One region of the Alteromonas australica genome, then DNA from elsewhere that is predicted to be linked to it. Evidence: predicted binding sites of a transcription regulator. Region 1 holds the regulator's gene; each other region holds the start of a gene.
The links. Region 1 encodes FliA, which starts transcription of late flagellar genes. Its sites were predicted from a motif close to CTAAAGNTNNNNNNNNNNNNGCCGATA; they were not measured.
Positions count from the first base shown of each region.

Region 2: the regulator FliA is predicted to act here: its motif matches at 4,317-4,343, upstream of EP13_RS03015 (DUF3530 family protein).
Region 3: the regulator FliA is predicted to act here: its motif matches at 1,542-1,568, upstream of EP13_RS03550 (HAMP domain-containing methyl-accepting chemotaxis protein).

Region 1 is NZ_CP008849.1:1,189,601-1,196,719, reverse strand. Features, by position in the region: gene EP13_RS05190 (chemotaxis protein CheA) at 1-1,015, opposite strand, end outside; gene EP13_RS05185 (protein phosphatase CheZ) at 1,028-1,783, opposite strand; gene cheY (chemotaxis response regulator CheY) at 1,818-2,201, opposite strand; gene EP13_RS05175 (RNA polymerase sigma factor FliA) at 2,238-2,969, opposite strand; gene EP13_RS05170 (MinD/ParA family ATP-binding protein) at 2,966-3,832, opposite strand; gene flhF (flagellar biosynthesis protein FlhF) at 3,829-5,238, opposite strand; gene flhA (flagellar biosynthesis protein FlhA) at 5,268-7,119, opposite strand, start outside.
Region 2 is NZ_CP008849.1:683,670-690,788, forward strand. Features, by position in the region: gene EP13_RS03000 (ATP-binding response regulator) at 1-1,367, opposite strand, end outside; gene EP13_RS03005 (AmpG family muropeptide MFS transporter) at 1,505-2,833, opposite strand; gene EP13_RS19015 (hypothetical protein) at 2,973-3,296, opposite strand; gene EP13_RS03015 (DUF3530 family protein) at 3,430-4,230, opposite strand; gene rluA (bifunctional tRNA pseudouridine(32) synthase/23S rRNA pseudouridine(746) synthase RluA) at 4,414-5,118, opposite strand; gene rapA (RNA polymerase-associated protein RapA) at 5,118-7,119, opposite strand, start outside.
Region 3 is NZ_CP008849.1:818,237-825,355, reverse strand. Features, by position in the region: gene rsmA (16S rRNA (adenine(1518)-N(6)/adenine(1519)-N(6))-dimethyltransferase RsmA) at 1-291, shown strand, start outside; gene apaG (Co2+/Mg2+ efflux protein ApaG) at 294-668, shown strand; gene EP13_RS03555 (symmetrical bis(5'-nucleosyl)-tetraphosphatase) at 680-1,495, shown strand; gene EP13_RS03550 (HAMP domain-containing methyl-accepting chemotaxis protein) at 1,702-3,726, shown strand; gene lysC (lysine-sensitive aspartokinase 3) at 3,811-5,160, opposite strand; gene EP13_RS03540 (DUF192 domain-containing protein) at 5,224-5,676, opposite strand; gene acnB (bifunctional aconitate hydratase 2/2-methylisocitrate dehydratase) at 5,745-7,119, opposite strand, start outside.

The DNA.
Region 1 (7,119 bases):
TCTTAGCGGCTTCTTTCGCTGCTGGAGCCTTAGCTGCCGGCGCTTTGGGCGCTGGCGCGGCCTTCGGTGCAGATGCAGCCGCTTGCTGTTGCTTCGCCTTTTGTACCGCTTGAGTCGCCTTCTCGTCCACAGGCGCTGGGGCCGGTTTAGAGGGAGCTTCCTCTTTCTTCGATGGCCCTTGTCCTGAGCCATGAAGTTGATCTAGCAGTGCTTCAAACTCATCATCAGATATTTCGTCGTCTGAACCTGCTGGTGCAGTAGGTTGTTGCGCTGCGGGTTTTGCCGGCTCGGCGGCCTCTTCATTACTGAATTGACCTTTTCCATGAAGCTCATCGAGCAGTGCTTCAAATTCATCGTCTGTAATATCGTCACCCCCGGCTGGAGGCGTTGGCGTTGGCGCTGCAGGCGCTGGTGCCGCTTTGGACGCTGCGCCAGGTGCACTAGAGCCGTGAAGCTCATCAAGAAGTGCTTCAAATTCGTCTTCGCTTATATCGTCAATACCACCGTCAGATGCAGCTTCCTGAGCCGCTGGCTCTTCAATGGCAAACTCTTCTTCTGGTGCCTCACTACTCGGCGCTGGCGGGGCAGACGCGTCATCGTCACCGAAGATATTCTCCCCTGGCGTTTCAGGATGACTTAACTTATGCAGTGTATCGACTAACTTCGCGTCTGCGGGTACAAGAGGCTCGCGCGATTTTACATTTTCGAACATCTCTACAACCACATCGGTGGCTTGTAATATGATGTCCATAAGCTCTGGTGTTAAGGTTCTTTGACCGTTGCGCATGACGTCAAAAACATTTTCTGCGCCGTGGCAAATTTCAACCAACTCAGTGAGTGATAAAAATCCTGCTCCACCTTTGACAGTATGGTAACCCCGAAAGATTGCATTTAATAAATCTGCATCCTCTGGATTGTTTTCAAGATCAACGAGCTGTTCTTGTAATTGTTCAAGTATCTCCCCGGCCTCAACCAGAAAGTCCTGTAATATATCCTCGTCAACATCAAACGACATGCGCCCGCTCCCCTAAAAACCTAAGCTAGACAAAAGGTCATCAACATCATCTTGGCCAGACACAACGTCATCTCGCGTGTCGGCATCGATAATGGGGCCTTCCGCCTCTACACCATCGATCTTCTTGACCGTTTCGACCGGTGTTTTCGTCTGTTCAGATGTCTCAGGCTCACCAAACATAGTAAGCATGTTTACTAAGCTATCTTCAACTTCCTTAACCAAATCTATAACCCGGCGAATCACTTGCCCGGTCAGGTCCTGATAACCTTGTGCCATTAACACTTCGGTCAGTAACTGTGTAAGTTTAGCTGATTGTTCAGCGCCGTCTTCCAACAATTCGTCTAAATCTGCACATAAAGCTTTGAATTCGCCTAGTTCGATTTGACGGCTCATTAGTTTTTTCCACTCTGGCATCACGCTGCTTATGCGTGAACTTAATAGTTCAGCAATTGGCATGCTGGCCTCAACGGCATCCATAGTGGTATTTGCGGCTTTTTCTGTTTCTTCAATGACATAGGTAAGACGCGATTGCGCATCGGGAATATCATCATTGGCCAAGTTTTTGATGCGATCATCAATTTGGAAGTTGTTTAACGCGTCGTGAAGTTGGCGCGTCAATTTTCCAACCTCGGCGAAGAGCTCAATAGACTCTTTCATTGACGCCGCTTCTAAGATGGCATTAGCTGAAGCAGAATCACCCTCTTCCAAATAGGCAACCAATTGTTTGGCTTCTTCAAGGGTAATAGGAACATTTACTTGTGTTGACATCCAGTAAACCTCATATCTCTGGTGAGCGTCTGGATCAACCTAAACGTTCGAAAATTTTATCGAGCTTCTCTTTTAACGTAGCAGCAGTGAATGGCTTAACAACGTAACCGTTTACACCGGCTTGCGCTGCCGCAACAATCTGCTCTTTTTTCGCTTCTGCTGTTACCATTAACACAGGCAAATGCTTAAGCTTATCGTCAGCGCGAATTGCGCGTAACAGATCGATGCCTTGCATGCCTGGCATGTTCCAATCGGTTACTACAAAATCGAAATCGCCTTGCTGTAGCATAGGTAAGGCGGTACTGCCGTCATCCGCTTCCTGGATATTGGAGAAACCCAAATCTTTAAGCAGGTTTTTTATGATACGTCTCATGGTAGAAAAATCATCAACCACAAGAATTTTCATACTTTTATCCAAAATAGCCTCCGCTGAGGGGTTAATTGTTATTAATATCTATTCTTCGTCAGCTTGCCACGACTTCATTCGTGATTTGAGTTTTAACATGGCCTGACTGTGAATTTGACTGACTCTTGACTCACTCACATCAAGAACTTCACCTATTTCTCTGAGGTTCAGTTCTTCATCATAGTATAAAGACAGCACTATCGCTTCTCGCTCTGGCAAGGTAGTAATCGCATGCGCTAACGCTTTTTGAAACGCACCTTGCATCAAATCCTCTAGGGGCGCGTCGGAACCACGATTTTGCTCGGTAGAAATCACATCTTCCGAAACACCTAAATCTTCAATGCCTACCAACTTGCCTGCATTCACTTCATTCAGCATTTGATGATAGTCTTGCATGCTGACATTTAGCTTAGCAGCAATATCTACATCCCGCGCGTCTCTGCCTGTTTCACTTTCGACTAATGAAATGGCCTCGGTGATGGCACGACCATTTTTATGTACCGAACGTGGTGTCCAATCACCCTTGCGTATTTCATCTAGCATGGCGCCGCGAATACGAATACCGGCAAATGTCTCAAAACTTGCGCCTTTCGAGCCATCGAAATTTCGTGCTGCTTCTAATAAGCCAATCATTCCCGACTGGATAAGATCATCTACCAACACGCTGGCAGGGAGCCGGGCCATCAAGTGATGGGCTATTCGTTTTACTAGTGGAGCGTGACGCTCTACGAGTTGCGACCTATCTGTTTGTTGTTGATAAGCGGCTGCCTTGCTATTCAACGCTGATTTCCTACTGCTTTATCCGACACCAACTGCTCTATAAAGAACTCTAAATGGCCACCTGGTTGCGCGGGAATAGGCCATGACAATGCTTTATTCGCCAACTGACCAATAGCTACCGCTGCGGGCGAGCTTGGGTACGCATCTACAATAGAAGTTTGCTTTCTCACCGCTTTACGGATGTTCTCATCAAAGGGAACTGTCGCCACTAATTCTAAGGCAACATCAAGAAAGCGCCCGGTTACTTTTGATAACTTACTAAATAACTCTTGCCCTTCGCGCACGTCACGCACCATGTTTGCCACAATTTTGAAGCGAAACACACCGTGCTCTCGGTTGAGTATTTTTATCAGCGCGTAAGCGTCGGTCAGTGATGTTGGTTCATCACAAACTACCACCATGATGTCTTGTGAGGCTTTTGAAAAACTGAGCACCATATCTGAAATACCGGCGGCGGTATCGACAATAAGCACATCAATTTGCGAGCGTAACTCACTGAACGCGCGGATTAACCCGGCATGTTCAGTAGGAGACAACTCAGCCATAGACTGCGTACCTGAAGTGGCTGGCGCAATCTTTATTCCGTGTGGTCCAGTGACTAACACCTCATCTAAGGTGCATTCGCCAGACAGCACATGGGATAAGTTCTTTTCTACCCTAAGCCCAAGCATGACATCAACATTGGCCAAACCTAAGTCTGCATCCAATACCATGACACGCTTTCCTTGCTTTGCCATCGCAATAGCGGTGTTAAGCGTTATATTTGTTTTACCGACGCCACCTTTACCACCGGTGACTGCGATAACCTTGATTAACCGTGATTGCTTCATTTTTCGTAAGCTACTCGCTTGATCGTCAATCATACTGCTCGTGCTGTTCTGATCACATTATTGCTACTAGTATGATTCAAACCATACTTTTTATAAAGCTTTGCTGCAGCAGATACTAAAGATTTTGCTTCAGCAACCTTAATATCTTCTGGTACTTTCTGTCCATCGGTAACATAGCTTACTGGAAGCTGATACTCTACCGCAGCACTAAGCACTTCCCCTAAAGAGTAGCACTCATCTAGCTTCGTGAAGATACACCCATTTAACTCAATGCCATCGTACGCTTCAATAATACGCTGTAAAGCAGGGTATTGCGTATTCGCTTGCGCCACTAAGTATTTTTTCACCGGCTGCATTTGACCGTTTTCAAATTGCTGAATTTGCTTAATTAATCGGCTATCTCGCTGACTAAAACCGGCGGTGTCAATTAAGACTAGTCGCTTGTGGCGTAATTGGAAAAGCAAATCCGCTAATTCTTCGCTACTTTGTGCTTTTCTCACGGTACAACCAATAATCTTTCCGTATGTCGCCAACTGCTCGAACGCGGCAATACGATAGGTATCTATTGTAATCATTGCTACTGAATCTGCGCCGTACTTTTGCGCATAGCGAGCAGCAAGTTTAGCAACGGTGGTTGTCTTACCTGTACCGGTTGGCCCAACTAACGCAACCGCACCTTGTTGGGTAAGTATATCGTTACCTGTGACATTAATGCGATTAGCCAATAGGTTTAGAAGATACACCCAAGCATCACGTTCATTATAGTGAGCTGGTGTATAACTAATCAATTGTGAAGCTAAAGAATGACTTAGCCCCATATCAGTAAGACGCTGTATTAAATAATGATGAACCGGCTGCTGACGGCGCTGCTTGGCTTCCATCAAGTCGGCCACTTGGTGCTGCAACACATTGCGCAGCGATGCCAACTCTTCTTTAATTTGAGCCAGTTCACCGCTAGATTGCGTGTTGCTGTCGTCAATACTTGCCGCTTGATGGGAGGGAAAAGAATCAGCGGCTGGCGTAGATTCAACTTCATCAATAAAGGCTTCAGAAAAATCAAGGTGAGAGGCTATATCGTTAGCGTGTTGTGGATTTCCGCCGACTGGCCGTGCCTCATCCTTGTAAGCACTGGCTTTAGTCGCAGACTGGTTTTTTCCACCATGCTGCTTTTCCAATAAGGCTTTTAGGCTATCTGGACCATCATCTCCAATGATTTCGCTTAAACTAGGCATTGGCTGTTGCTGGGGTGTGGATGCCGCCTTTTGCGCTGGTTTAGACACAGACAGTTTCGCTTCAGGCTCTTTGTCATAGGCTGCAACCAGCTCAATACCATCGGCGACTTTACGGTTAGACATGATAACAGCATCGCTGCCTAACTCAGCCTTAACCTGACTTAATGCTTCACGCATATCTTTGCCAAAAAAACGTCTGATTTTCATTGCACCCTCTCCAATCACCCAGCGTCAGATTATTGACCTACCGAACTGACTATTTTTATCTGTTTATCGTCAGGCACTTCTTGATACGAAAGTACATGTAGGCCTGCAACCGAATATTTTAAGAAGCGAGACAGTACTGGACGCAACATGCCTGACGTGAGTAATACTGCTGGCTCACCCTCAAGCTCTTGTTGCTGACTAGCTTGTTGCAACGATTTCTGCAACTTATCGGCTAGTCCTGGTTCAATTCCAGCGCCATCTTCACCACCCGCTTGTAGAGACTGGTGCAACATCTGTTCCAACTCTGGCGCCAAGGTTATGACAGGTATCTCTTTCGCCCCTTGCGTTATCTCTTGAACAATTAAACGCTTAAGCGCGATACGCACCGCAGACACCAACACGTCTGGGTCTTGGCTTCTAGGGCCATACTCACTGAGGGTTTGCACTATGGTACGCATATCGCGGATGGGCACGCCTTCAAACAACAAGGTCTGAAGAATTTTAACTACCGTGCTTAATGGCAATACCTCCGGCACCAGCCCTTCAACCAATTTAGGGTGTTGTTTAGCGAGCATATCCAGTAGCTGTTGCGCCTCTTCATGTCCTAATAATTGATAGGCATTGTTGGTCAGCAATTGGCTTAAATGTGTGGCGACTACCGTGGCTGCGTCAACCACGGTATATCCCAATGTTTGTGCATGCTCTCGCTTAGTAGGTTTAATCCAAACCGCATCAAGCCCAAACGCAGGGTCTTTCGTTGCCCGACCGTCGAGTTTGCCAAATACTTGACCTGGGTTAATAGCGAGCTCTTCATCATGGCTAATTTGCGCATCGCCAATATTTACGCCAAGCATAGCAATAGTGTAGGTATTCGGCTCAAGGTCTAGATTATCTCTAATGTGCACAGGCGGAATAAGAAAGCCCAGTTCTTGAGATAACTTTTTACGAACCCCTTTAATCCGGGTAAGTAACTCACCACCTTGAGATTTATCAACCAAAGGAATTAATCGATAGCCGACCTCTAAACCAATGGTGTCGACCTGTTGAACATCATCCCACCCCAGTTCCTTCACCTCAGGCGCTACGGTTTGCTCGGTATTCGTGTTGGCTGGCACTTTGGGTTCTTCAGCTTTTCGTTTCGCCACAACACCTTGCCAGTAGGCGAAGCCCGCTATGATGGCGGCAAAGCCTAAAAACGCGACATGCGGCATACCAGGAATAATCCCCATCACGAACAATACGCCCGCCGCAATATATAGCGCTTGATTGTTGCCTAGCTGGCTGCGGATTTCTTTACCCATTTCTTGGGTTTCATTTTCACGGGTAACGATAATGGCAGTGGCGACAGACAATAATAAAGACGGAATTTGCGCCACTAATCCGTCACCAATAGTGAGGATGGTGTAAACTTCAATAGCCGTTCCAAAACTTAAACCATGTTGAATCATGCCAATAAATAAGCCACCAACAATATTAATAAGCATGATAAAGAGGCCGGCTACCGCATCCCCTTTTACGAATTTTGATGCACCATCCATTGAACCGTAGAAGTCGGCTTCAGCGGTAATTTCCTCTCGTCTTTGTCTTGCTTGATCTTGATCGATGTACCCAGCATTTAGATCAGCATCTATTGCCATCTGCTTACCTGGCATTGCATCTAACGTAAAGCGAGCACTAACTTCAGATATACGGCCAGCCCCTGCTGTCACCACTTTAAAGTTAATGATAAGAAGAATCGCGAAGACCACGACACCCACTGCATAATTTCCGCCAATCACCACAGCGCCAAACGCTTCAATCACCTTCCCTGCCGCATCGCCACCTTCATGACCATATAGCAACACCACCCGCGTGGACGCTACATTTAGTGCCAAGCGCAAT
Region 2 (7,119 bases), 510 kb from region 1:
CTGTTTACTTCTAAGCTTCCATTCAGTGCGTCGAGCGACTTCTTCACTATCGACAACCCAATTCCTGCACCTGGGTAGCGTTGATTATAGGGTTGGCTCCCACGGTAAAAGCGTTCAAAGATTCGCGCTTGTTCCCCATCGCCAATGCCAATGCCTGAATCTACCACTTTTACCACAAGGTAGACTTTTTTGTCCTTCACTTTAGTCGTGATATTGGTATCTATAATACCGTTGGAGGTAAATTTAACGGCGTTATCTAGAATATTTTTTAATATATTGGCAATTAAGGTGGGGTCGCCGTCAATGTAGTGGGGCACGCTATGACTACAGTGCATACTGAACTCTACTTGTTTATCCCTTACTTGAACTGAGAAGGGCGCAATACATTCATCCAGTAAGCTAATTAAATCAATACGTGTAGTGTGAGGGGTGATGGATGATTCATCACTTAGCACATCGAGTAAGTTATTCGTCAAATTAAGTAGGCGAAAGCAAGATTGTTCCGCTTGCTGAATTAATTTGGATTGCTTGTCTTTCATATTCGGTAGTAGTTCTAAAGCGGCGACAATGGCACTTATTGGAGCGCGAAATTCGTGACTCATTAAGTTTAAGAACTGCTTTTTTCCCGGCTCCAATGGCAAAGGTGACTGAGAGGAATAAGCTGATAAATTGCTTTCACTTTTCTTTGATTCGTCGGTGAGAGGATTCGCCTCGAGTGTGCGCGCCTGCTGTCGGCTTTTATACAGGTGCCAGGATACGATAGTAAGGCTAAGCAACAGTATTGCGAAGGCCAAATTGAGCGTCATTTGCGCTTTCTTACTTAAGGCATCTTCTTGGGATATCAGTACTTGTTCTTGTATCTGCAAATGGGTAATGATGGCGTTTAAGGGGAGCTTATTTGATAAAAGCCGCAGTGCCTCATCCGGAGAATATTGAACCAAGCTTCTTAGCAGGTTTAGGGTGGTTATACTTTGATGAATAAGCCCCGCATTCCCAATGGATTCTCGGTACGCCTCATATTGATCAACTTGTATGATGCGGCGGGAAAAGTCTATTTCGTCCGCTTGTGTTTTTAGGTAATTGACGAAATGAAAGTCAGCTTCAGTGGTAAGGCTAAGTAACTGACGTTGTAATACGAAAATGGAATCTAGATTTTCATCCTGGTAATAGCTTTCTACGTTTCTTTCAATATTGTAAAAGGTATTCTCTACACCATTCAAAGATAGCAGAGAGGCGCGCAAGGCGGTTTGCTGTTGAAACAGTGTGTAGTGATAGCCGTAAAAGAATAAGGTTAATCCAAGCATTAGCCAAATTAGCGGCACAAGGCGAGTTTTATACATCGATAGCAGGTGAGTGACGTAGCGCATTTATACTCCATTATGACAGCCAAGGTCGTCTCGTTGTGCGCGATATAGCGGGTTAAGGCGAGCGTTAATTTCCAAGGTAGATGGAATATACCCTAACTTTAGTCGCTAAAGGCTGAATTGCCAACTTTGTGTTCCTGTTAGGTTGGCGGGTGTTCAAGGTGTTGAATTTTGTCCTTTATTCGATATAAGAAATACAAGCTTGGTAGCACCATTAAGGCGGTAGCAATGAAAAAGAAGCTCCAATTGCCATCAAGGGCATCGACAACGAAACCACTGCCCGCCGCTAAAAATGTTCGCCCAGCAACGCTTAATGAGGCCATTAGAGCGTATTGCGTGGCACTAAACGCTCGATGACATAAAAGCGAAATGAAGGCCACCATGGCTACGGTACTCCATGCTGATGTGAAACCATCCACGATCACAGCGGCAGCTAATAGGGTAACGTTTGGTCCGGATTGAGCAATCCATGCAAACATCAAATTGGACGCGGCCATGGCAATACCCGCCGTCATTAAACCACGATAGATACCATAGCGAATATTCACCATACCGCCCACAAGTGAGAATAATATAGTCACCCACCAATTAAGGAGTTTCGAATAGGTGCCTATATCGCTGTTTGAAAATCCAATTTCTTTGTAAAAAACCAAACTCATGCGACCTAGGAAGGCTTCGCCTATTTTAAAAAGAAAGATAAACAATAGAAAAGAGAGAGCGAGTTGTACCCCATTACGAACGAAAAACTCAGCAAAAGGCGCAATTAAGGTTTGCTTTATCCACGTTAGGAACCGATTTTTTGTTGAAAGCGGAATGTGAGACACCGCACTTTCTAATAAGCGCTCTCTGGCAATCGCCGGCTCTCTTGCTAATAAGGTGCCTAACATCAGTATGCCCATTGCCGCGGCAAGTAAGAGGTACACGTTGGGCCAATAAAAGTAGGGCGTATCTACGAGGAAAAACGGAATGGCGCCCAGGCCTCCAAAGCCGGTCCACCATCCTGCAGTGGCAACGGACGATGCGGCAGAGAGCCCATCTTTATCGCTCTCATCAATGATATCAATTCTGTAGCCATCAATAGCAATATCTTGTGTGGATGAACATAGTGCAATACAGAAACTAAAAAGAGCGAGGTAGAAAAGATGCGTGTCAGCGGTAAGTTGTGACATCGCAACACAGCCGAGGGCAATGCCTATTTGCATGGAGATAATCCATCCTCTCCGCTGCCCTAAGAATAAGGGTTTAATTCGGTCTATCAGCGGTGACCATAGGAAATTAAGGGAATAAACTGAGAAAACTATGCCAAAGAGTCCGATGGCCGATCGCGACAAGCCTTCATCGGCAAGCCAAGCATTTAAAACTGAACCAATCATCACCCAGGGGACACCGCTTGCAATACCAAAGATAAAAATACTGAGGTAGCGACGATCATTAAAGGTTTTAAGGGACTGCAGCAAAGAACAACTCATCAGCAATAAGGGAAAATGCTATTGAGCCATGTTAGCACTTAATGTGCAACGTCTTAAATAAGGAAATAATGCCTTCTTGATAGCAATGACCATTGATACCAAGAAGGGCTATTAACAAATGAAAATTCTACGCCGACATTTAAGGGCGAATGCCTACGCAGTCAAACGGGCAGTGACCTTTGCCTTCTAAAAAAAGCACACAGTTAGTGAGCTCTTCTATAAGGTAGGTATCGTGCGCCAATTTATCTTCAGGCCAATAATGAACTTGGTGTAACAAATGCCAAAATACACGCTCTTTGGGCGTATAGGGTTGCGTAAAGGTGTATTCTATCTGGCCCCACTCTTCCATACTATCCCAAAAGAATAGCTCGACCTCCTCGATTGGAAGCTCTCCATGCCAGAATGCTCGCAAATAAAAACACAGCTGCTTGGCTTTTTTATTGACAAACTCTTGTACAGTCACAGAGATTCAGCCGCTGGTTAATTTGTTTCAATGAATTATAGTTTATTACGAACTTACTGCCTTAAACGCCGATGCATTTAAAGCTAGGTTGCTGTTTTATTGCAAAAATTAGACTAAACAATTTGCGTTTGTATTACCAGCCTAAATATCGTGTCCAGCCAATAATATGTCCACTAAGAATATGAATGTACGGGGGTTTGTCATTGTCCATTAGACTAAAAGTTGAAATTTGAGCAGGAATGGACTGTTGGCGGTAGTGTAATTTTAATGAGGTGGCGGCTTTATGCCTGCGTTTAGAGGCTGTTTGATGTGCCCAGGCATTCACATTGGGCAATGATAAATCGAGCACGGGAAAACTAGTACTGGCAATGACATCAGGGATGGCACGGTTTATTTGCGCTTCTGGCCAAAATGGCGAGAGGGTCACCAAGGTGCTTGGCGCCGCTATTTTTTCCTGCGCCCCTAAATCTAAAACTTGTGCGGCGGTCATTCCTTGGGAAACAATCACTCGAAACCCTTGATGTCCCTGACTGTAATTGTCTAACGCGTTAAGCAATACCACAAGATGTTGGGCACTGGCTTGATAATCGAGTTGGGTTGAACGGCTGTCTATTCTTGGATGGGCGCCGCTACTCTCGCCCTTTGCATCTTCACTTGTATTTTCAGCCCAAACGGGGTTGCCTAAAATTAAAGGTATAGGGCTTACAATACAATGCCAACCTTTTTCACTTAACGATTCAGCTAACGCTTTTGATTGCGTAAGATTCAGCTCGTTAGAAGACTGGTCGGCCAGTATATACACCACCCCGCGAGAAAGCGGTGTAGAAGCGGGAATGTCAAAGATAGGTACCGCCGTATCGCCCACCATCAATTGAGACAGTTCGTTGGGTAAAAAGGCGTTTGAAATGTCGCTGTAAAAGCTTGCCCAGCTCATTTTGCAAAATGCACTAGCAATTAAAAAAGCCAAAATGAAACGAAAAGGACGGACCATGTTATACCTGTATATTTTCTTCATATTTATATCGGCAAGCGCGATGACTTCTTCAATAAAATTCTAGTATACAGCGTATAAAAGGGTTAGCCCTCCTTGAGCGCAACGCATTCGCAGCGCTATGCGCTAGGGCCTGATCTCATCAAACAGGGGCTTAGGCACATAGTCACTAAAAGGAATAGGGCTATTAAATGTCATTGCTTCTAGGGTTACCGGATGTGCAAAACAGAGCGATTCAGCATGGAGTTGCAACCTAGGCGCCATGGCTAGCGCCTTCTCATGGGCGTATAGCCTATCACCTAATATGGGGTGGCCAAGGGCTAACATGTGCACCCTAAGCTGGTGGGAGCGACCTGTCACCGGATATAGCGCTACCAGTGTTTCGTCACCCTCTTGTTGTATGGTTTGGTAACGAGTGTGAGCAGGTTTACCCCTTTCATGATCCACCATTTGCTTTGGCCGGTTAGGCCAATCGCAAATAAGCGGTAGCCTTATCTCGCCCTCTGCTTGTTCAACGTTGCCAAACACTCGAGCGAAATAGCGCTTTCGAGTTTGACGAAGCTCGAACTGCTTCGATATATGCCTATGACTGGCCTTATTCAAGGCCATCACCATGATACCAGAAGTGGCCATATCCAAGCGATGCACGACAGTCGCAGTTGGAAACACATGGTTTACTCGGCCGATTAGGGCATCTTTATGCTCGTCAGCCTTTCCAGGCACACTGAGTAACCCGCTGGGTTTATCGGCCACTAAGATGTGGTCATCGTAATACACTATACGTAAATACGGTGACATTGGAGGCCGGTACACGAAAGAGGGGTTCGCCATTAGGGATTATTTACCACGATACGTAATGCATCCAATTGTACATCAGCAGACTGAATAACCTTGTTTAACGTTTGCATTTGCGTTTCTATAAATGCAATTTCACTGTCTCTTACCGCTGGGTTACGTTTTTGTAAGTCTTTAAGGCGCTGAATTTCCCCATTTAATGTTTCATGCATGTTTTCCAGGGCATCGTGCAATAGTGTGTTGGCTTGTTGATGCGCCAGTTTTCTTGCGGTTTCAATAGCAAGCGTAAGGGGTTGTTGCAAAGCCTTAATGAGCTGTGAGGAAATTTTACGGCCCACTTTGCGACTAATTTGCACATCAAGATCGACGGCGTTGCCTTGCGCATCTAAACAAATCCGCACCGGTGTTTGAGGTAAGAAGCGGCCTAGCTGTAGAGATTTTGGTGCGCTTGCGTCAAGTACGAATAACGCCTCTACCCAATATGCCCCTTTGGGCAATGTGGGATCTGCCATAAAGCCCATGCTGCTTTTGCCATGAACATCAGTAAGAATGACATCAATGGCGGTATGCACTAATGGGTGATCCCAGCTTAAAAAGTGCACATTTTCTAATACCGTGGCCACACGACGCTTATAAGTTACGGTCATGCCTTCTGGATCAAGTCCAGGAATTTGGCTCACCATATGTTCAGTGGGCATGAGAATAAAACAGTCGTTATCTTTTTCTTCTTGTTGCACGCCAATAGCGTCGAAGACGCGACCCATAAATCGTGACAAGTCTTGGGAAGTATCAAGGTCGATAATGTCTTCTAATAGTTTCTCTACCCGACCTTCACCCGACGCGTTGAGTTCTAAAAGGCGATCCCGTCCTGCTTCTAGTTGGCTGACGAGCTGACTATTTAGGGTATGGCTTAAATTAATGAGTTCTTCTCTTGCACGGTCGTCTGACGGCTTAAGGCAAGCCCCAATAAGTAAGGGTTTGACGTCGTCAAAAACCCCAGCACCTGTGGGGCAGGTCTTTTCAAATGCATTCAAGCCCTGGTGATACCAATCTACCAACACATTCTGCGCACTTTGTGCTAAGTAGGGTACGTGGATTTGTACCGTATGCATTTGTCCTATGCGGTCTAAACGGCCAATGCGCTGTTCAAGTAAATCTGGCGTAATGGGTAAATCGAACAAGACCAAGTGATGGGCAAATTGGAAATTGCGCCCTTCACTACCAATTTCACTACATAGCAGAATTTGAGCACCATCTTCATCATCGGCAAAATAGTGAGCGGCTTTATCTCGCTCAACGATGCTCATACCTTCATGAAACACACTATGGCGAATGCCTGTTTGTGTTCTTATCACTTCGCCAAGCTCTTGTGCTGTGCGTGCACTGGCACAAATGAGCAATATTTTTTCTGGCTTAACCGAGTTCATAAAGTCGAGTAACCACTCAACTCTGGGGTCTACCTGCGTCCAAGTATTGACCACACTAGGCATGCGTTCGGGATAAAGCGCGTAAGTGAGGTTGCCTTCGCTTAAGGCGGCATCGTAGGCCGCGGGTAAGGCAAGCGGATATGCAGATAATGCACGCTCTGGAAAGCCTTCAATATTTGCACGGCGGTTTCTAAACAACATTCGCCCGGTGCCGTGACAATCAATAAGTTGATGAACAAGGTTATTGCGAGCTTTTGCATCATTCAAATCGCCGGCGTGAGCCATTATGTCAGGGGCGAAGTCATTCAGTTTAGCGCGTTGCTTTGGATTGGGCTGGGCATCAGATAGCAAGGGGGCGACGGCGTCCGCCAACTGGCTATAACGTGATTCTTCGGTTAAAAACGCCTCGTAACTATGAAAACGGGCAGGATCAAGTAACCGTAAGCGAGCAAAATGACTTTCATGGCCTAATTGGTCAGGGGTCGCGGTGAGCAGAAGCACCCCTGGCGTTGCGTTTGCCAAAGCCTCTACACATAAATATTCTTGTGAAGGCGTGTCTTGAGACCATGCAAGGTGATGGGCTTCATCAACGACCATTAAATCCCATGAG
Region 3 (7,119 bases), 370 kb from region 1:
GCGTTTAAGCCGCCCCCAAAAGTAGACTCTGCGGTGGTTAAACTTGTGCCGCATGCCACTCCTCCGGTGGAAGTTAACTCGCTGAATACCTTGGAACGAGTTTGTGCCCAAGCGTTTAATCAACGCCGCAAAACGATTCGTAATTCATTGAAAGATTGTTTAACTGAAGCGCAAATATCTGAACTGGGTATCGATCCTACCTGTCGCGCCGAAGTACTTTCATTGAAAGATTTCGCCACCCTCGCCAATGCGGTAACCGCATTGGAACAGAGCGACAATCAACAAGGTTGAAAATGATTGCTGATAACATTGAGGTACGGGTGAAAACCCGTCACCTCCCTGAACATCTACCATCAGACTCTACGCAATTCGCGTTTGCCTATCACATTACCATTATTAACAATAGTAATGAGACGGTACAACTTATTAGCCGTTATTGGCGTATAACAGATGCAAACGGAAAATCTAGCGAAGTACAAGGTGCAGGCGTTATAGGGAAGCAGCCTATTATAGAACCAGGTGAAAGCTTTGATTATACCAGCGGCGCGGTAATAGATACGCCAGTTGGAAATATGCAGGGCTACTATGAAATGGAACAAAGCAATGGCGGCCGCTTTCGTGTTCCCATCGACGTCTTCAGGCTGGCTGTACAAAACATTCTTCATTAATTGAGCAGGCTATGTCAGTAGAAAGAAACTTTATCATTGGCGATATTCAAGGCTGCTATGAGGGGTTGCAACGCCTTCTCGATAAAGTCAGCTTTAACCCTGAACAAGACACCCTTCACGGCGTAGGTGATTTAGTGGCTCGAGGTGAAGACTCTTTATCTACCTTGCGGTTTTTACGTTCACTTGGCCCACGTTTTCACAGTGTATTGGGTAATCATGATCTTCATCTGCTGGCAGTAGCCAACGGCATTAAAAAGCCCAAAAAAGACGATAAGCTCGCCCCTCTTCTGGCCGCCCCAGACTTACCAGAATTACTCGATTGGCTACGCCAGTTCCCTCTTGCTACACAAGTGGGTAAGCAGCATACCCTTGTGCATGCGGGGCTTTATCCTGCTTGGTCGACAGAAAAGCTATTGATGTTAAGCGAAGAGGTGAGTCAGCACTTACAATCTGCTTGCTATGCAGACTTACTTGAAATTATGTATGGAAATACGCCGAGAGTGTGGGAAGACACGCTGTCAGGTACAAAGCGATTACGCTTTATCATAAATGCCTGTACGCGTATGAGGTACTTAAATAAAACGATGCATTTGGAGTTTGAAACAAAAACCCACCCCTCTCAATCTCCAGCATCCCTTGCGCCTTGGTTTACTTTTCCCAACCCCTTTATTCGCGCAGATGAAACCTTGGTATTTGGCCATTGGGCAGCCCTAGCCGGAGACACTAACCATCCACAGTTTGTTGGTTTAGATACGGGGTATGTCTGGGGCAATTCACTCACGATGCTACACATTGAGACAAACCAATTAATATCCGTTGACGCGTAAACTTACTGGTATTACCACTAAAAACGTCTAGGCTCGTATTATCTACTTCAGCAATTAAGCGCGGCTGCCGATACCTTATACATTCGGCAAAAATACCTTTTTTATCCTTAAGTATAAAACAAAACAGGTTTAAGAGTGTATTTCGTGTCTATTGCGGGGTAATATCGTCCCGTATAAAAATAAAAAGCATCAGTCCAGGAGTTCCGATGAAGATTACAGTAGCCACTCGCGTAATCGGGGGATTTGTTGCAATCAGCTTGTTACTGATTGTTATTAGTGTAGTGTCACTATACAACCTCAATTCGATTGGGTCAGCAACCGAAGAAGTTAATGACGTTGCCTTACCCACCGTTGCCGGCAGTAATGCCCTGAAAGCCAGCTTTCTCAATATGGGAAGACTCACCTTTGAGTCGTATATTGAAGAAAATTTAAGTGGCCTGGAAGAAAAGCGCAGCGCGTTTGATAGAAGCCAAAACGACTTTGAGCAAGAGTACAAAAAACTTGCCTCAGCAGTAGCGGACGAGCCCGAATTAAGAAAAACCCTAAATAGTGTTAGGGATGCTTACGATGCCTATGTAAAAAATGTCGAAAACATGTACGTGAATCATCGCAAGTATATGGATTTGAGTAACGAGATTGACGACCGTCTAGGTGATGCAGAAGATAACGCCGATGATGCCTCTACCTACTTGCTCGATTTTTCAGACCTTGATGCGGTGCAATCAAACGCAAATTTACGACGGGCAGCCTCAATTGGTGGCCAGTTAGAAACGTCTTTGCTTTCCCTTTTAACGGTATCGTATGAATACGTAAAAACAGAGACCCTAGTACGCTCGCAAACGTTGGGTAACGAAGTAAGCTTAGTGGTAGACAAAGTGGCAACCCTGCTAAGCGACATGGTACAAACCGCCGGCGGCCGCGACGACTCAGGTACCCTAGACGAAATCAATGAATTGGTTAACGATGCTTTAAACGCCATTACCGCAAGTGATGGTGTTGTGCAGCTTCACGTGAACCGTTTAGAGCGCCGCAACCAAGCCGAACAAGCGCTGAATGCGTCAGATAAGAATATCTCTGATGGTGTCGTTGCATTAGGTAAATTGTTAACCCTTGCGGACAGTAAAGCGTCGGACATTGAAGATCAGGTTAATTCAGCCATCACAACCGGCAATACCTTTGTTATTGTTGTGGTACTGCTTTCTATTGCGGTGGCCGCAGGTATTGGCTATGTCACCGTTCGCGCGATTACCCGTCCACTTTATCGCGTAAACGAATTACTAACGGTAGCGGCATCAGGCGACTTAACCCATCGCCTTGACGACTCGGCTCAAGACGAATTTGGTTTGCTAGCGCGCAACTGTAATAACCTAATCGACAGCCTGAAATCACTCATATCTGCGATTAACGTACGTGCAGAACAGCTTGCAGCCGCTTCAGAACAAACGTCTGCGGTGACCGCACAAACCACCCACTCCATCCAAGATCAGAAATCTCAAATTGGACAAGTGGCCACAGCAACCACTGAAATGCACTCAACATCTCAGCTGGTGGTACAAAACGCTGAGGATACCCTAAGTCAAATTCGTCACGCTGATGCCGAAGCAGAAAATGTGCGTCAAATATCGTTGGAAAATAAAAACACCATCGAGATTTTGGCTAAAGACGTACAAGACGCCGCTGACGTTATTAATAAGTTACATCAAGACAGTGCAAGCATTGGTGGCATTCTTGATGTTATTCGCGGCGTTGCCGACCAAACCAACCTGTTAGCCCTTAATGCTGCCATTGAGGCTGCACGCGCAGGCGAACAAGGCCGAGGCTTCGCGGTAGTTGCCGATGAAGTGAGAACACTTGCCAGCCGTACGCAGGAGTCGACACAAGAAATCAACGCCATGATTGAAGTGCTGCAAGCCGGCGCTGAGCGCGCGGTATCTGTGATGAACCAAGGTAAAGATCAGACCGTGGCCTGTGTAGCGCAAACTGAAAAAGCCACGCAAGCCCTCGACATCATTTCTGAAGCCGTGCATAAGGCTCACGATGTTAGCTCTCAAATTGAGCAATCAGCGAGAGAGCAAAATACGGTATCGCAAGAAATCAGTGAAAAACTGGAAACCATTGTGGGCATTGCAGAAGAAACCACCGCAGGTGCACAGCAAACCTCTGAGTCGAGCCATGAAGTGGCCCGCCTAGCAGAGGAACTACAACAGTCTATTCGACAATTTAAAGTGTAGTCTGTCCTTCTGTCAGTCAGAAATAAAAAACGGCCGAATTTTCATTCGGCCGTTTTTTTATGCCTGGTGTAGGGCATTTCAGCCTTATTCAAACAAGGCTTTGTGCAGCTTTCTGACAATATCGTCACTGTCAGTTTCGTTCACCAAGAACGATAAATTGTGCGGGTTTGCGCCGAAACAAATCATGCGCAAATTAAAGTCTGACACCGCAGCCAGAATTTTACTGGATACGCCAATAGCGGTCTGCATATTGTTGCCTACTACGGTAACAAGATCGTAGCCTTTCTCAACTTTCACGTCACAGATGGTTTCAAGCTCAGCGATGGTTTCTTTATTTAAACGCTGCGCCACTGAGTTTGCTGGGTTATCTAAGGTAAAAGACACCGAGATTTCAGACGTTGTGACCAAGTCTACGCTTAGCTTGTGCTTAGCAATAATAGAAAAAACTTGCTGAAGGAAGCCCTGAGCGTACATCATCTTAGGGGTTTTCACCGTCACCATTACCTGCTCTTTACGGCGTGTAATCGCACGATAGGGTGGCTCATGCTCACAATCACGTACAATCCACGTTCCGCCTTTTTCTGGCTCTTTACTTGATCCTACGAAGACTTTGATATCTTTGCGTAATGCCGGTTCCATGGTGGCAGGATGCAGTACCTTAGCCCCAAAGGTGGCCATTTCGGCAGCTTCTTCAAAGCTAAGCTCCGGTAAAGGATGAGCCGCCTCTGTGATACGCGGGTCGGTTGTGTATACCCCAGTGACATCGGTCCAAATTTCACAAGACTCTGCGTCCAATGCTTCGGCAAGTAATGCCGCTGTAAAATCAGAACCACCACGACCTAAAGTCGTGGTGCGGCCTTCCACATCAGCCCCTACGAAACCTTGCGTCACGACAATAGCCGAAGCGATTTCAGGTGCTAAAAGCTGTTGGGCCAACTTCGCAATTTCTTCAAGTTGAGGGGCGGCTTCACCAAACTCACTGTCGGTACGGAGAACTTTGCGTACATCAAAGTTCATGGTGTTCACACCTTGCTCTGCCAATACACTTGAGAACATCAGTGACGACATACGTTCACCCATAGACAACAGCTGATCTTTAAGATCATTCCTGTGCAGTATTTCTTCGTGAAACGCTAATGCGCGCACTTCCTCAAGTAAATCCGTTAATTTAGGGGCTACTGCCTCTTTGTCTTCAAGCTTATCTAAGATAGCCAGCTCGATATAGGTTATTGCTTGGCATGTCTCTTCAATTTTCTGCTGTGTCATGGGAGTGTGCGCGAGACTGACGAGGTGATTGGTCACCCCAGCTGATGCACTCACCACCACGATGCGTGTTTTTTCATTACCGGCAACAATTCGCGCGCAGTTTTGCATAACTTCATAATTGGCAACACTGGTCCCGCCGAACTTGGCTATCGATAAGGCATTTGTCACTTTGTTTAACTCCGAATGTACTCCAGCCTTTTTTGGCTGAACTGCGCTGATTAAATGCGCAGTTTAACGATGAATATTTATTTGGTCTCCAACACGGATATTATGTTTGGCAAACCACCCTTGGTTCATTTCCAGTGCAAACAGTACCTTTTTAGATGACCCCACAGACGCTAAGCTGTGTGGTGTTAAAGGTTTTATATCTGAGATCACACCGTTTCTGTCGATAAACGCTACATCTAAGGGGATATAAGTATTCTTCATCCACATACCGGCAAGTTTGGCGGTATTGAACTTGAAAAACATGCCGCAATCTTCACATAATTCTTTGCGAAACATAAGCCCTCGAGCACGCTGTTCGAAGGTTTTTGCGTATTCTACGTTGTATTTTTTACCACCCAATTCAATAACAATGTTATCAAACTGAACTTGTTCCAATTGTTGTACCGAATCGTCCTGCGCGTGAACGCAGCCTAGTGATACCATAAGCATGGTGGCTACAAAGAAAAATTTTCCCATTAGATAGTCCTTCAACCATAAAAAAAGCCGGCTACCTACGTAACCGGCTTGGTAGTTTATACACTATTTTATGCAACATTCAATGTTGGAATAATTCGCGCTTTCGCTTCCTCTTCAGCCTTCTTAAAACTTGGCATTTTATCGAAGTTTAAGTAACGGAACACCTCACCGGACATTGCATTGATTTTACTGGCATATTCCATGTATTCCTCGGCGGTAGGGATTCGCCCTACAATGGCTCCCACAGCCGCAAGCTCAGCAGAGGTCAGGTACACATTTGCGCCGTCACCTAAACGGTTCGGGAAGTTACGGGTAGACGTTGAAAGTACGGTAGCACCTGCGTCTACGCGGGCTTGGTTACCCATGCACAAAGAACATCCAGGCATTTCCGTACGCACACCGACCCGGCCGTAAATATTGTAATACCCTTCTTCCATCAACTGGGCTTTATCCATTTTCGTCGGTGGTGACATCCACAAACGAGTGGGCAAAGTTTTGTTGAACTGTTCAAGCAATTTACCGGCAGCGCGGAAGTGACCAATATTTGTCATGCATGAACCAATGAACACTTCATCCACTTTGTCGCCCGCTACCTCAGACAAGGTTTTCGCGTCGTCGGGATCATTCGGGCAGCATACAATAGGCTCATTAATGTCATTAAGGTCAATTTCGATAACCTCTGCATATTCTGCGTCGGCATCGGCGCGCATTAACTCAGGGTTAGCCAACCACTCTTCCATTTTCTGTGCACGGCGCTCTAGTGTACGCGGGTCGCCATAGCCTTCATTAATCATCCAACGAAGCATAGTGATGTTTGAGCGTAAGTACTCGGCAATCGATTCTTGTGAAAGGTTAATGGTACAACCTGCCGCAGAGCGCTCTGCCGAGGCGTCAGATAGTTCAAATGCTTGCTCAACCGTTAAGTTTTCAAGGCCCTCTATTTCTAAAATACGACCAGAGAAGGCGTTAATTTTGCCTTTTTTCTCAACGGTTAATAAGCCTTGTTTAATACCATACAGCGGAATAGCGTGAACCAAGTCGCGCAAAGTAATGCCGGGTTGCATTTCCCCTTTAAAGCGCACAAGAATAGACTCGGGCATATCAAGGGGCATAACGCCCGTTGCCGCAGCAAATGCCACTAGCCCTGATCCCGCTGGGAACGAAATCCCGAGTGGGAAACGGGTATGGGAGTCACCACCGGTGCCTACCGTGTCAGGCAGTAACATGCGGTTTAACCAGCTGTGAATAATGCCGTCGCCGGGGCGAAGTGACACGCCGCCGCGATTCATAATAAAATCCGGTAACGTGTGCTGGGTTTCAATATCCACAGGCTTGGGGTAAGCCGCCGTGTGACAGAATGACTGCATCGTTAAATCGGCAGTAAAACCAAGACAAGCTAAGTCTTTAAGCTCATCGCGGGTCATAGGACCTGTGGTATCTTGA